Regions from separate parts of the Streptomyces sp. NPDC088745 genome, predicted to be linked through region 1. Evidence: riboswitches for the same ligand, from Rfam matches in the RefSeq annotation. Region 1 holds a riboswitch; each other region holds the start of a gene.
What was found. Region 1 has a riboswitch for cobalamin ahead of ACIP93_RS05750 (ribonucleoside-diphosphate reductase subunit alpha). Riboswitches for the same ligand answer to the same signal wherever they lie in the genome.
Positions count from the first base shown of each region.

Region 1 (2,841 bases):
AGCGACCGCGGTACGGCCCGGTGTCCCGCCCCTCGACACGGGGTGGGACGCCGGGCCCCCGCCGTTGCACACTGCCCGGCATGGACATGCGCATCCGCATCGCGGAACCCCCCGAATACCCGGCCGTGGGCGAGATCACCGCCCGCGCCTACCTCGACGACGGCCTCCTCGACGGCGGCGAGGACAACACCTACGCGACCACCCTGCGCGACGCCGCCTCCCGCGCCGCGAAGGCCGACCTCCTGGTCGCCGTGGACGCCGACGACACCCTCCTGGGCACCGTCACCTATGCTCCCCAGGGCAGCCCGCTCCAGGACATCGGCGTCCCCGGCGAGGCCGAGTTCCGCATGCTCGCGGTCGCACGGGCGGCCCGGGGGCGCGGGGCGGGCGAGAGCCTCGTGCGGGCCTGTGTCGCCCGCGCACGGGCCGAGGAAGGGGTCGTCCGGCTGGTGATGTCGACCCAGCCGACGATGCTGGGGGCGCACCGGATCTACGAGCGCCTCGGCTTCGTACGGACGCCCGAGCGGGACTGGCAACCGGTGCCCGGACTGGGCCTGCTGACGTACGCACTGGCGCTCCAGCCCGGTGCGCGCGGGGGCTCAGGATCCCGGTGAAACGGGGCCCGTACCCCCTTTAGCCGGGGAAGCGCAACGGCGCGCGACACAACATGTGGTGGGTTCCCCAACGGGGACCCACCACATGTATGCTCGTCCTCGCTGTCGCCGCAGGGGAATCCGGTGAGAATCCGGAACTGTCCCGCAACGGTGTGTCATGTACGCATTTGCGTACCGCCAAGTCCGAGGACCTGCCGACGGTGTGATCCGGCTCGACCGAACCGGATTCCGATACGTCCGGGCTTCGAGGATGAGCCGGTGGACGCCAGGCGACGTGCGCCCTTCTTCCGGGGCGGACGCCTGCTCGCGCGCCCCCGCTCCGCCCCGTGGCCCCGCGCCGAGCGAGGGAGAGCCCCCACGTGACCATCGCGCCAGTCGACCCGGCCACCGCCGAGCAGAGTCAGGACAGTCAGGACGCCCCCGGCACCGCGCTGCTGCGCACCCTGACCGACCTGACCGCCGACCTCACCGACACCGACCCCGGCCGGGTCGCCGCCGCCGCCCTGCGGGGGCGCAACGCGCGCTCGGACGCCGCCGAGCTCCGGGAGCTGGCCACCGAGGCCGCCGCAGGGCTCATCTCCGAGGACCCCGCCTACTCGCGCCTCGCCGCGCGCCTGCTCGCCCGTACGATCCGGGACGAGGCCGCCTCCCAGGGGGTGGGCTGCTTCTCCGGGTCCGTCGCCGTCGGCCACCGCGAAGGGCTCATCGCGGACCGTACGGCCGAGTTCGTCGCCAAGCACGCGGCGGCGCTGGACGAGCTGATCGACCTCGAGGGCGACGACCGCTTCGAGTACTTCGGCCTGCGCACGGTCTACAGCCGCTACCTGCTGCGCCACCCCATCACCCGTCAGGTGATCGAGACCCCGCAGCACTTCATGCTGCGCGTGGCCTCCGGCCTGGCGGCGGACGACAGCGAGCGGGCTCTCGCCGAGGTCGCCTCGCTGTACCGGCTGATGAGCCGTCTGGACTACCTGCCGTCCTCGCCGACGCTCTTCAACTCCGGCACCCGCCACCCGCAGATGTCGTCCTGCTACCTCCTCGACTCCCCGATGGACGAGCTGGACTCGATCTACGACCGCTACCACCAGGTCGCGCGCCTGTCCAAGCACGCCGGCGGCATCGGTCTGTCGTACTCGCGCATCCGCGCCCGCGGCTCCCTGATCCGCGGCACCAACGGCCACTCCAACGGCATCGTCCCGTTCCTGAAGACGCTCGACGCCTCCGTCGCGGCCGTCAACCAGGGCGGCCGCCGCAAGGGCGCGGCCGCCGTCTACCTGGAGACCTGGCACGCGGACATCGAGGAGTTCCTGGAGCTCCGCGACAACACCGGCGAGGACGCCCGCCGCACCCACAACCTCAACCTCGCCCACTGGATCCCGGACGAGTTCATGCGCCGCGTGGACCAGGACGGCCAGTGGTCGCTGTTCTCCCCCGCCGACGTCCCCGAGCTGGTGGACCTGTGGGGCGACGACTTCGACGCCGCCTACCGCAGGGCGGAGGCGCAGGGCCTGGCCAAGAAGTCCCTGCCGGCCCGCGAGCTGTACGGCCGCATGATGCGCACCCTCGCGCAGACCGGCAACGGCTGGATGACCTTCAAGGACGCCTCCAACCGCACCGCCAACCAGACGGCGGAGCCGGGCCACACGGTCCACTCCTCCAACCTGTGCACCGAGATCCTCGAAGTCACCGATGACGGCGAGACGGCCGTCTGCAACCTCGGCTCGGTCAACATGGGCGCCTTCGTCCTGGACAGCGGCGAGATCGACTGGGACCGCCTGGACCGGACGGTCCACACCGCCGTCACCTTCCTCGACCGCGTGGTGGACATCAACTTCTACCCGACCGAGCAGGCCGGCAACTCCAACTCCCGCTGGCGGCCGGTCGGCCTGGGCGCGATGGGCCTCCAGGACGTCTTCTTCAAGCTGAAGCTCCCCTTCGACTCCCCGGAGGCGGCGGCGCTCTCCACCCGCATCGCCGAGCGGATCATGCTCGCCGCGTACGAGGCGTCCTGCGACCTCGCCGAGCGCAGCGGACCCCTCCCCGCCTGGGAGAAGACCCGCACCGCGCGCGGCGTCCTGCACCCCGACCACTACGGCGTCGAGGTCACCTGGCCGGAGCGCTGGGAGGCGCTGCGCGCCCGCGTCGCGAAGACCGGCATGCGCAACTCGCTCCTGCTGGCCATCGCCCCGACGGCCACCATCGCCTCCATCGCGGGCGTCTACGAGTG
Region 1 is NZ_JBIVLB010000002.1:255,117-257,957, forward strand. Features, by position in the region: gene ACIP93_RS05745 (GNAT family N-acetyltransferase) at 81-614, shown strand; cobalamin riboswitch at 687-828, shown strand; gene ACIP93_RS05750 (ribonucleoside-diphosphate reductase subunit alpha) at 974-2,841, shown strand, end outside.

Region 2 (2,841 bases), on a different contig from region 1:
GGCCGTCCTCGTCGATCTCCTTGAAGGAGAACGGAACGGTGATCAGGCGGCCGTCGAACTCGGGGACGGCGATCTGGGTGGCGGCGTCCAGCGGGGAGACGCCCTCGTCGTTCTCCTCCCAGGCGGCGCGCGGGCTGGTGAGGCACAGCGCCTGGAGGATCGGGACGTCGAGGCCGGTGAGGGCGCCCGCGTCCCAGGACTCGTCGTCGCCGCCCGCGGAGGCCTCGGCGGGGCGGGTGCCGCCGGCCGCGAGCACGGTGGTGACGATGGCGTCGGCGGCGCGCAGCTCCTCGATGAGCTCCGGCTCCGGGGTGCGCAGGGACGCGACGTACAGCGGCAGCGGGCGGGCCCCGGCCGCCTCGATCTCGCCGCACAGGGCGTCGATGAAGGCGGTGTTGCCGCTCATGTGGTGGGCGCGGTAGTAGAGCACCGCGACGGTCGGGCCCTCGACGTCCTCGCGGGCGGTGCGCTCCAGGGGGCCCCAGGAGGGCGCCGGCGCGGGCGACTCGAAGCCGTGGCCGGTGAGCAGCACGGTGTCGGAGAGGAACCGGGCGAGCTGCTCCAGGTTGGCGGGGCCGCCGTGCGCCAGGTAGGCGTGCGCCTCGGCGGCGATGCCGACGGGGACGGTGGAGGCGGCCATGAGCTGGGCGTCGGGGGCCTGTTCGCCGGTGAGGACGACGACGGGGCGGCCGGTGGCGAGGACCTGGTCGAGACCCTCCTGCCAGGCGCGGACGCCGCCGAGGAGGCGCACCACGACGAGGTCGGTGCCGTCCAGGAGGGCGGGCAGGTCCGCCAGGTCGAGGCGGGAGGGGTTGGCGTAGCGGTAGCTGACCGGTCCGTCCGAGGAACGGGCGCTGAGCAGGTCGGTGTCGGACGTCGACAGGAGCAGGATCATGCGGCGTCGGGCCTTCCTCGGGGTGTCCACGCCCCGGGCGGTGTTCGGACTGCTCGAACCAGGTCGAGAAGCTACGGAAGGGAGTTCCTGACTCGCCCGGCCTGGGGCCGGGCTCACAGTGGCGGGACCGCGCCGGAATCGCACCGGGCTTCCTCCCCTGTCGCCTTTCGGTGGCGACTGCCGCCCTGGCGGGCGACGGCGACGGACCGCAGGGTCCGCCACCAGGCATATTAGGCGTACCGGTCAAGGCCCCGGCACCCGGCGGTCGAACAGGAGTCGGCCTCGGGTCGGTATGCTCGCCGCCATGCCCCCGTCCCCCTCTTCGCCGTCGGCCTCCGGTGCGAACTCCGCGCGCACCCGTGGTGACGCGTGCCCCGGGTCCCTGCGGCTGCACCGCGCGGACGACGGGGCGCTGGCGCGGGTGCGGCTGCCCGGCGGCGTCCTGACCGCGGAGCAGGCCGACGTGCTCGGGAAGTTGGCCGGGGAGCTCGGCGAGGGTGACATTCACCTCACTTCCCGGGGCAACGCGCAACTGCGTGCGCTGCCCGCCGACTGCGGCGGTGAACTCGCGCGGCGGCTCGGCGAGTCGGGGCTGCTGCCGTCCGCGCGGCACGAGCGGGTGCGCAACCTGGTGGCGTCGCCGCTGTCGGGCCTGGACGGCCGGGGGAACGCCGATGTGGGGCCGTGGCTGGCGGAGTTGGACGCGCTCCTGTGCGCGAGCGGGCGGGCCGTCGCCCTGTCCGGCCGGTTCCTGTTCGCGCTGGACGACGGGCGCGGTGACGTGGACGCGCTCGGTGCGGACGTGACGCTGCTCGCGCAGGGTGACGGGAACGCGCTGCTGCGTGTCGGCGCTGCCGCCGACGCGGTGCGCGTCCCGGGCGCGTGGGCGGCCCGTGCGGCCCTGGTGGCTGCCGAAACCTTTCTGGACAGTGCGCCGGACGCGGGCACCTGGCGGGTCGCCGAGCTGCCGGCGGGCCCGGACGTGCTGCTGGCACAGGTGGCGCGGAAGCTGGCTGCCGCCCCTGCGCGGACGCCGGGCGCGGTCCTGGCGGGTGCGGCCCGCACCCGGGCTCCGGCACGGCCGCGCGAGGCCGCCGCGCCCGGGTTCGGCGTCGTCACCGGGGGTGCGCCCGGCGCGGCGGCACTGTCGGTGGGGGTGCCCCTGGGACGTGTCGCCGCCGCACAGTGGCGGCTGCTGGCCGACACGGCGCGCAGCCAGGGCGACGGCACGCTGCGCCTGACGCCGTGGCGCGGGGTCGTCGTGCCGGGGGTCGCCCCCGGGCGGGCCGCCGCGCTGCTCGACGCCCTGGGCGCCGCCGGGCTGGTCACCGGCCCCGGCTCGCCCTGGAGCGGCGTCGGGGCGTGCATCGGACGGCCCGGCTGCGCGAAGTCGCTGTCCGACGTGCGGGCCCTGGCGGGGGCCGCCGTGGGCCCCGTGGGAACGCTTCCTGTCTACTGGTCGGGCTGCGCGCGCCGGTGCGGGCACCCGCACGGCGACCGGGTCGACGTCGTGGCCACCGCCGAGGGGCACGAGGTGTCCGTCGTGCGCGGTGCGTCCCGCACCGCCCCCGTCGTGGTCACGGACCGGTCGCTGCCCGCCGCCGTGGCCGCCGCCCGCGGCTGATCCACCCCGGTACTCCGTCTTTTCCCATGCCCGTCCGCAGACCGTCCGCAGAAGAGAGCGACAGCACAGTGCACCAGTACGAGAAGGACGGACCGGCGATCTACCGCCAGTCCTTCGCCACGATCCGCGCCGAGGCGGATCTGGCGGGCCTGCCCGCCGACGTCAGCCAGGTCGCGGTCCGCATGATCCACGCCTGCGGCATGGTCGACCTCGTGCGCGACATCGGCTTCAGCCCGAACGTGGTGGCCGACGCCCGGGCCGCGCTGCGCGCCGGTGCGCCGATCCTGTGCGACGTGCAGATGGTCGCCAGCGGGGTCACCCG
Region 2 is NZ_JBIVLB010000009.1:106,678-109,518, reverse strand. Features, by position in the region: gene cobN (cobaltochelatase subunit CobN) at 1-895, opposite strand, end outside; cobalamin riboswitch at 956-1,092, opposite strand; gene cobG (precorrin-3B synthase) at 1,188-2,519, shown strand; gene ACIP93_RS23810 (precorrin-8X methylmutase) at 2,588-2,841, shown strand, end outside.
Region 2: another riboswitch for cobalamin. It lies ahead of cobN (cobaltochelatase subunit CobN); the one in region 1 lies ahead of ACIP93_RS05750 (ribonucleoside-diphosphate reductase subunit alpha).

Region 3 (2,841 bases), on a different contig from region 1:
CCTCGCCGCCAAGGGCGCGTACGTACGGGCCCGGGGCCTGGGCGGCGTGATGGCCTGGTCGCTGGACGCGGACACCGCGGACGGCGAGCTCTACCGGGCGCTGGACCGGGGCCTCGGCCGGCGCTGACCGTACGCGGGGCCGGGGGTGCGCTCCCGATCGGGGTGCGCTCCCGGCCGTGGCGGTGTGCTCCCGGTCGGGGTGCGCCCCCGGTTGTGGCGGTGTGCTCCCGGTCGGGGTGCGCCCCCGGTTGTGGCGGTGTGCTCCCGACCGGGGACACGCCCCCGGTTGTGGCGGTGTGCTCCCGACCGGGGACACGCCCCCGGTTGTGGCGGTGTGCTCCCCCGCCCGAGCGCACCCCCGGCCCGGGAGGTCTCCTGACCGAGGGGGCGTGCCCCCGTGTCCCACGTCACGGTCCGGAAGGCGGGCTCCGGGTCCCGGCGCACCCCTCCCGCCCCCTATCGTGGCCCGTGCAACTGGTTCGCCCTGCCCGCCAGGCAGCGGCGTCGCAAGAGGGAACCCGGTGGGAATCCGGGACTGCCCCGCAGCGGTGAGTGGGAACGAACGCCGTCATACGCACTGGGTCCGCACGGACCTGGGAAGCGACGGCCAGTAGGAATCCGCCGGAGTTCCGGTGGGTGTGCCCGCGAGTCCGAAGACCTGCCCGTTGCCCGCACGCGACCCGCTCGCGTGCGGACATCCCGGTGACCTCGTGGGCGGGTCGGCGTACAGATCAGGCGGAACGGCCTTTTCCCGCAAGGGAGTCGGCGGCCCGCCCGGTTCGTCGTCCCTTCGCGTCCGCGTCCCGTCGCCGGGGTGCTCAGGAGTCATCTCGCGAAGGAGATTTCCGTGACACCGAAGTCCGCAGCCGCGGCAGCACGCGCCACCGTGTACGGCTACCCCCGCCAGGGCGGGAACCGTGAGCTCAAGAGGGCCGTCGAGGGGTACTGGAAGGGACGGGTCACCGCCGACGCCCTCCGGGCGACCGCGGCCGACCTGCGCCGTACGACATGGGAGCAGTTGGCCGGGGCCGGCCTCCACGAGGTGCCGACCGGCGACTTCTCGTACTACGACCACGTCCTGGACACCAGCGTCATGGTCGGCGCCGTCCCGGCACGCCACCGCGCGGCCGTCGACGCCGACCCCCTCGACGGGTACTTCGCGATGGCGCGCGGGAACCAGGACGTGGCCCCCCTGGAAATGACCAAGTGGTTCGACACCAACTACCACTACCTGGTGCCCGAACTGGGTCCGGACACGGTCTTCACCGCCGACTCGTCCCAGCAGGTCGGCACGCTGACGGAGGCCCTCGCGCTCGGCCACACCGCCCGGCCCGTGCTGGTCGGCCCGGTGACGTACCTCCTCCTGGCGAAGCCCGCCCCGGGCGTCGCCGCCGGCTTCGAGCCGCTGACCCTGCTGGACCGGCTGCTGCCCGTGTACGCCGAGGTGCTGGCCGACCTGCGGGCCGCCGGGGCCACCTGGGTGCAGCTCGACGAACCCGCCCTCGTCCAGGACCGCACCCCGGCCGAACTGAACGCCGCCGCCCGCGCCTACCGCGACCTGGGCGCGCTCACCGACCGCCCGCAGCTCCTCGTCGCCTCCTATTTCGACCGGCTCGGCGACGCCCTGCCGGTGCTCGCCAAGGCCCCGGTCGAGGGCCTGGCGCTGGACTTCACCGGTCCCGCCGCCGCCAACCTGGAGGCGCTCGCCGCCGTGGGCGGGCTGCCGGGCAAGCGGCTGGTCGCGGGCGTCGTCGACGGCCGCAACATCTGGATCAACGACTACGAGAAGTCCCTCGCCACCCTCGGCACGCTCCTCGGCCTGGCCGAGTGCGTCGACGTGGCCGCCTCCTGCTCGCTGCTGCACGTCCCTGTCGACGCGGCGGCCGAGCGGGACGTCGACCCGCAGGTGCTGCGCTGGCTCGCCTTCGCACGGCAGAAGACGGCGGAGGTCGTCACCCTGGCGAAGGGCCTCGCCCGGGGCACCGGCAGCATTACCGCCGAACTCGCCCGCAACCGGGCCGACTTGGCCTCCCGGTCCAATTCCCCCATCACCCGCGACCCGGCCGTACGGGCCCGGGTCGCCGCCGTGACGGACGCGGACGGCCGCCGCTCGGCACCGTACGAGCAGCGGTCCTCCGCCCAGCGCGCCGCACTCGGCCTCCCCCTCCTCCCCACCACCACGATCGGCTCCTTCCCGCAGACCGCCGAACTGCGCACCGCACGGGCCGACCTGCGGGCCGGCCGCATCGACGCGGCGGCCTACGAGGAGCGGATCAAGGCCGAGATCCGCGACGTCCTGGCCTTCCAGGAGAAGGCGGGCCTCGACGTCCTGGTGCACGGCGAGCCCGAACGCAACGACATGGTCCAGTACTTCGCCGAACGGCTGACGGGGTACCTGGCCACCCAGCACGGCTGGGTCCAGTCCTACGGCACCCGCTACGTCCGCCCGCCGGTCCTGGCCGGTGACATCTCGCGCCCCGAGCCGATGACGGTGCGCTGGACCTCGTACGCGAACTCCCTCACCGACCGCCCGGTGAAGGGCATGCTGACCGGCCCGGTGACGATGCTCGCCTGGTCGTTCGTACGGGACGACCAGCCGCTCGGCGACACGGCCCGGCAGGTCGCTCTCGCCCTGCGCGACGAGGTCGACGACCTGGAGGCGGCCGGCACTTCGGTCATCCAGGTCGACGAGCCCGCCCTGCGCGAGACGCTGCCGCTGCGCGCCGCCGACCGCGCCGGGTACCTGGCCTGGGCGACGGAGTCCTTCCGGCTCACCACCGGCGGGGTGCGCCCGGAGACCCAGATCCACACGCACATGTGCTACGCCGAGTTCGGTGACAT
Region 3 is NZ_JBIVLB010000012.1:138,273-141,113, forward strand. Features, by position in the region: gene ACIP93_RS27625 (glycoside hydrolase family 18 protein) at 1-127, shown strand, start outside; cobalamin riboswitch at 459-681, shown strand; gene metE (5-methyltetrahydropteroyltriglutamate--homocysteine S-methyltransferase) at 848-2,841, shown strand, end outside.
Region 3: another riboswitch for cobalamin. It lies ahead of metE (5-methyltetrahydropteroyltriglutamate--homocysteine S-methyltransferase); the one in region 1 lies ahead of ACIP93_RS05750 (ribonucleoside-diphosphate reductase subunit alpha).

Region 4 (2,841 bases), on a different contig from region 1:
CCGCGCGATCCCCATGTTGACGATGTCCGTCCGCCGCAGATTGATCTCCGCCGGGCTGCCCGCCCCCTCGCAGATCACCGCGTCGTACTGACCGCGCAGCTCCGCCAGGCACTCCGTGACCGTGCCGAGCAGCGCCTCCCGGTGCCCGCCCTGCACGCCCTTGCCGTACGTCGTGCCGCCCGCCGTGCCGAAGAAGCCGCGCGCGCTCATCTCGCCCACCGGCCTGCCGAGCAGCACCACCTGACTGGACCTGTCGCTCCCCGGCTTCAGCAGCACCGGATTCATCAGCGCCGTCGGCTCGACGCGCGCCGCCTGCGCCTGCATCGCCTGGGCGCGCCCGATCTCCGCGCCCTCCCGCGTCACGAACGAGTTCAGCGACATGTTCTGCGCCTTGAACGGGGCCACCTTCACCCCCCGGCGCACCAGCCACCGGCAGATGCCCGCGGTGACGACGCTCTTGCCCGCGTCCGACGTGGTCCCCGCGACCAGCAGTCCGCCGCCACTCATGCGTTCCGTCCCTTCGCGTACGAGAACGCCAGCCGCCCCGCCGCACACGCGGCCAGCGCCAGCACGCCCACCCGGCGCGACAGCCGCACCGCACGTTCGATGTCGGGCACGTCCACCGGACGCCCGCGCTCCCCGTTCAGCACCGCCCGGTGCTCCACCCGCCCCGCGTACGACAGCGTTCCGCCGAGCCGCACGCCCAGCGCGCCCGCGAAGGACGCCTCGACGGGGCCCGCGTTGGGGCTGGGGTGCGCGGCCGCGTCGGCGCGCCAGGCCCTGACCGCACCCCGGGCGTCGTCCCCGGCGAGCACCGCGAGCGCCGCCGTCAGGCGTGCGCCGGGCCAGCCGGCCACGTCGTCGAGCCGGGCCGAGGCCCACCCGTACCTGCGGTGACGGGCCGACTTGTGCCCGACCATCGCGTCCAGCGTGTTCACCGCCCGGAACGCGACAAGGCCGGGCACACCGCCGACCGCACCCCACACCAGCGCGCCCACCACCGCGTCCGAGGTGTTCTCGGCGACGGACTCCACGACCGCCCGGGCGAGCTGCTGCCCGTCCAGGGCCTGCGGGTCGCGCCCGCACAGGTGCGGCAGCCGCTCCCGGGCCAGTTCCAGGTCCCCGGCGGCCAGCGCCCCGCCGATCGCCCTGGCCTCGCGCCCCAGCGACGTGCCCCCGACGACGGCCCAGGTGGCGGCGGCGGTCAGCGCGACGGACGCGGCGGGGCGGCGGCGTACGAGACGGGAGGCCACGGCGGCGGCTCCGGCCGCTCCGCCCACGCAGACCAGGGTGTGCGCCGCGCCCCGCGCCCGGTCGTCCCGCCACAGGACCCGTTCGACGGCGGCCGCGGCACGCCCGAAGAGGGCGACCGGATGTCCCCGGCGCGGGTCGCCGAACACGGCGTCGCAGGCCATCCCGAGGGCCGCGCCGAGCGCGAACGCGTACGGGGGCACGGCGACGCAACCGCGGGTACCGCAGCCGGGCATGGCGACGAGTCCTTAACTCAGGGTCCGCGCCCTGGTTGGAGGTGACGAGCGGCTGGGAGTTCCTGGCTTCGGCACGACCCTCGTCGGGTCGGCCGTGACAGTGGCGGGACCGCGCCGGATTCGCACCGGCTTCCTCTCCATGCCGCCGTAATGGCTCCGGCAGTCCACCACGCCCCACGAACAGCCGTCAACCTGGGGTTGACCTGCGGGAGGCGGGGGGCGGACGCCGATCCGGAACGGCCGACAGCCGGCGGGGCCGGAAGACCGGCGGCCCGCCGGCTGCTCCGGCGTCGGGGGGCGGGGCGGACGGGCCCCGCGGGTTGTCAGGAGACGATCAGGAAGATGCCGTACGCGACGGCCGCGGCGCACAGCGCGAAGCAGGCGTACGCGCCCGTGCGGGCGACCGGGGCGGAGCCGCCCGTGGCGGCGGCCGCGGTCTGCTTGGAGAGGCCCACGATGCCGAGGGTGAACAGGCCCACCAGGGAGACGGTGGCCACGAGGCTGACGCCGAACACGGTGCCGAGAGCTGCCCAGTCGATGTTCATGTCGCGTGTGTCCTTAGACCGATGCGGCCGGGCGGGCCGGGTCGGCGGTGGGGGAGTGGAGGGTTGCCTTCAGGTCGCCGGTGACCGTGTGGGTGGTCCCGGCCGGGAGGAGGCCGGCGGGCGGCGGGGTGACCGCGGCCATCGCGGTGGTGACGACACCCGCGGGCCCGGCGGCCGGGGCGGCCGCGCCGTCGAGGTCGTCGGCCGTGACGTTGGTGTGGTCGACCGGCTTGCGGCGCGACAGCATCCAGATCGCACCGGAGCCCGCGACCAGCAGGATCGCGACGGCGGTGACGCCCCACGTGCCCTGACCGGTGAGGAACTCGGCGGCCGCGGCGACCGCGCCGGCGGCCGGCAGGGTCAGGCCCCAGGCGACGAACATCCGGGTCGCGGTCGACCAGCGGACCACCCCGCCCTTGGGCGCGAGACCCGAGCCCATCACGGCGCCGGAGCAGACCTGGGTGGTGGAGAGGGAGAAGCCGAGGTGCGAGGAGGCCAGGATGACCGTCGCGGCGCCGGTCTGGGCGGCGAAGCCCTGCGGCGGCCGGAGGTCGGTGAGGCCCTTGCCCATGGTGCGGATGATGCGCCAGCCGCCGAGGTAGGTGCCGAGCGCGATGGCGACGCCGGCCGAGACGATGACCCACATCGGCGGGTTCGAGCCGGGGGCCAGCACGTTGCCGGTGACCAGGGCCAGGGTGATGACACCCATGGTCTTCTGCGCGTCGTTGGTGCCGTGCGCGAGGGAGACGAGGCCGGCGGAGGCGATCTGGCCCGCCCGGTAGCCCTTGGCGGTGGCCTTCTCGTCGGTC
Region 4 is NZ_JBIVLB010000003.1:742,737-745,577, forward strand. Features, by position in the region: gene ACIP93_RS12580 (cobyric acid synthase) at 1-507, opposite strand, end outside; gene ACIP93_RS12585 (cobalamin biosynthesis protein) at 504-1,487, opposite strand; cobalamin riboswitch at 1,524-1,663, opposite strand; gene ACIP93_RS12590 (hypothetical protein) at 1,811-2,032, opposite strand; gene ACIP93_RS12595 (anion permease) at 2,046-2,841, opposite strand, start outside.
Region 4: another riboswitch for cobalamin. It lies ahead of ACIP93_RS12585 (cobalamin biosynthesis protein); the one in region 1 lies ahead of ACIP93_RS05750 (ribonucleoside-diphosphate reductase subunit alpha).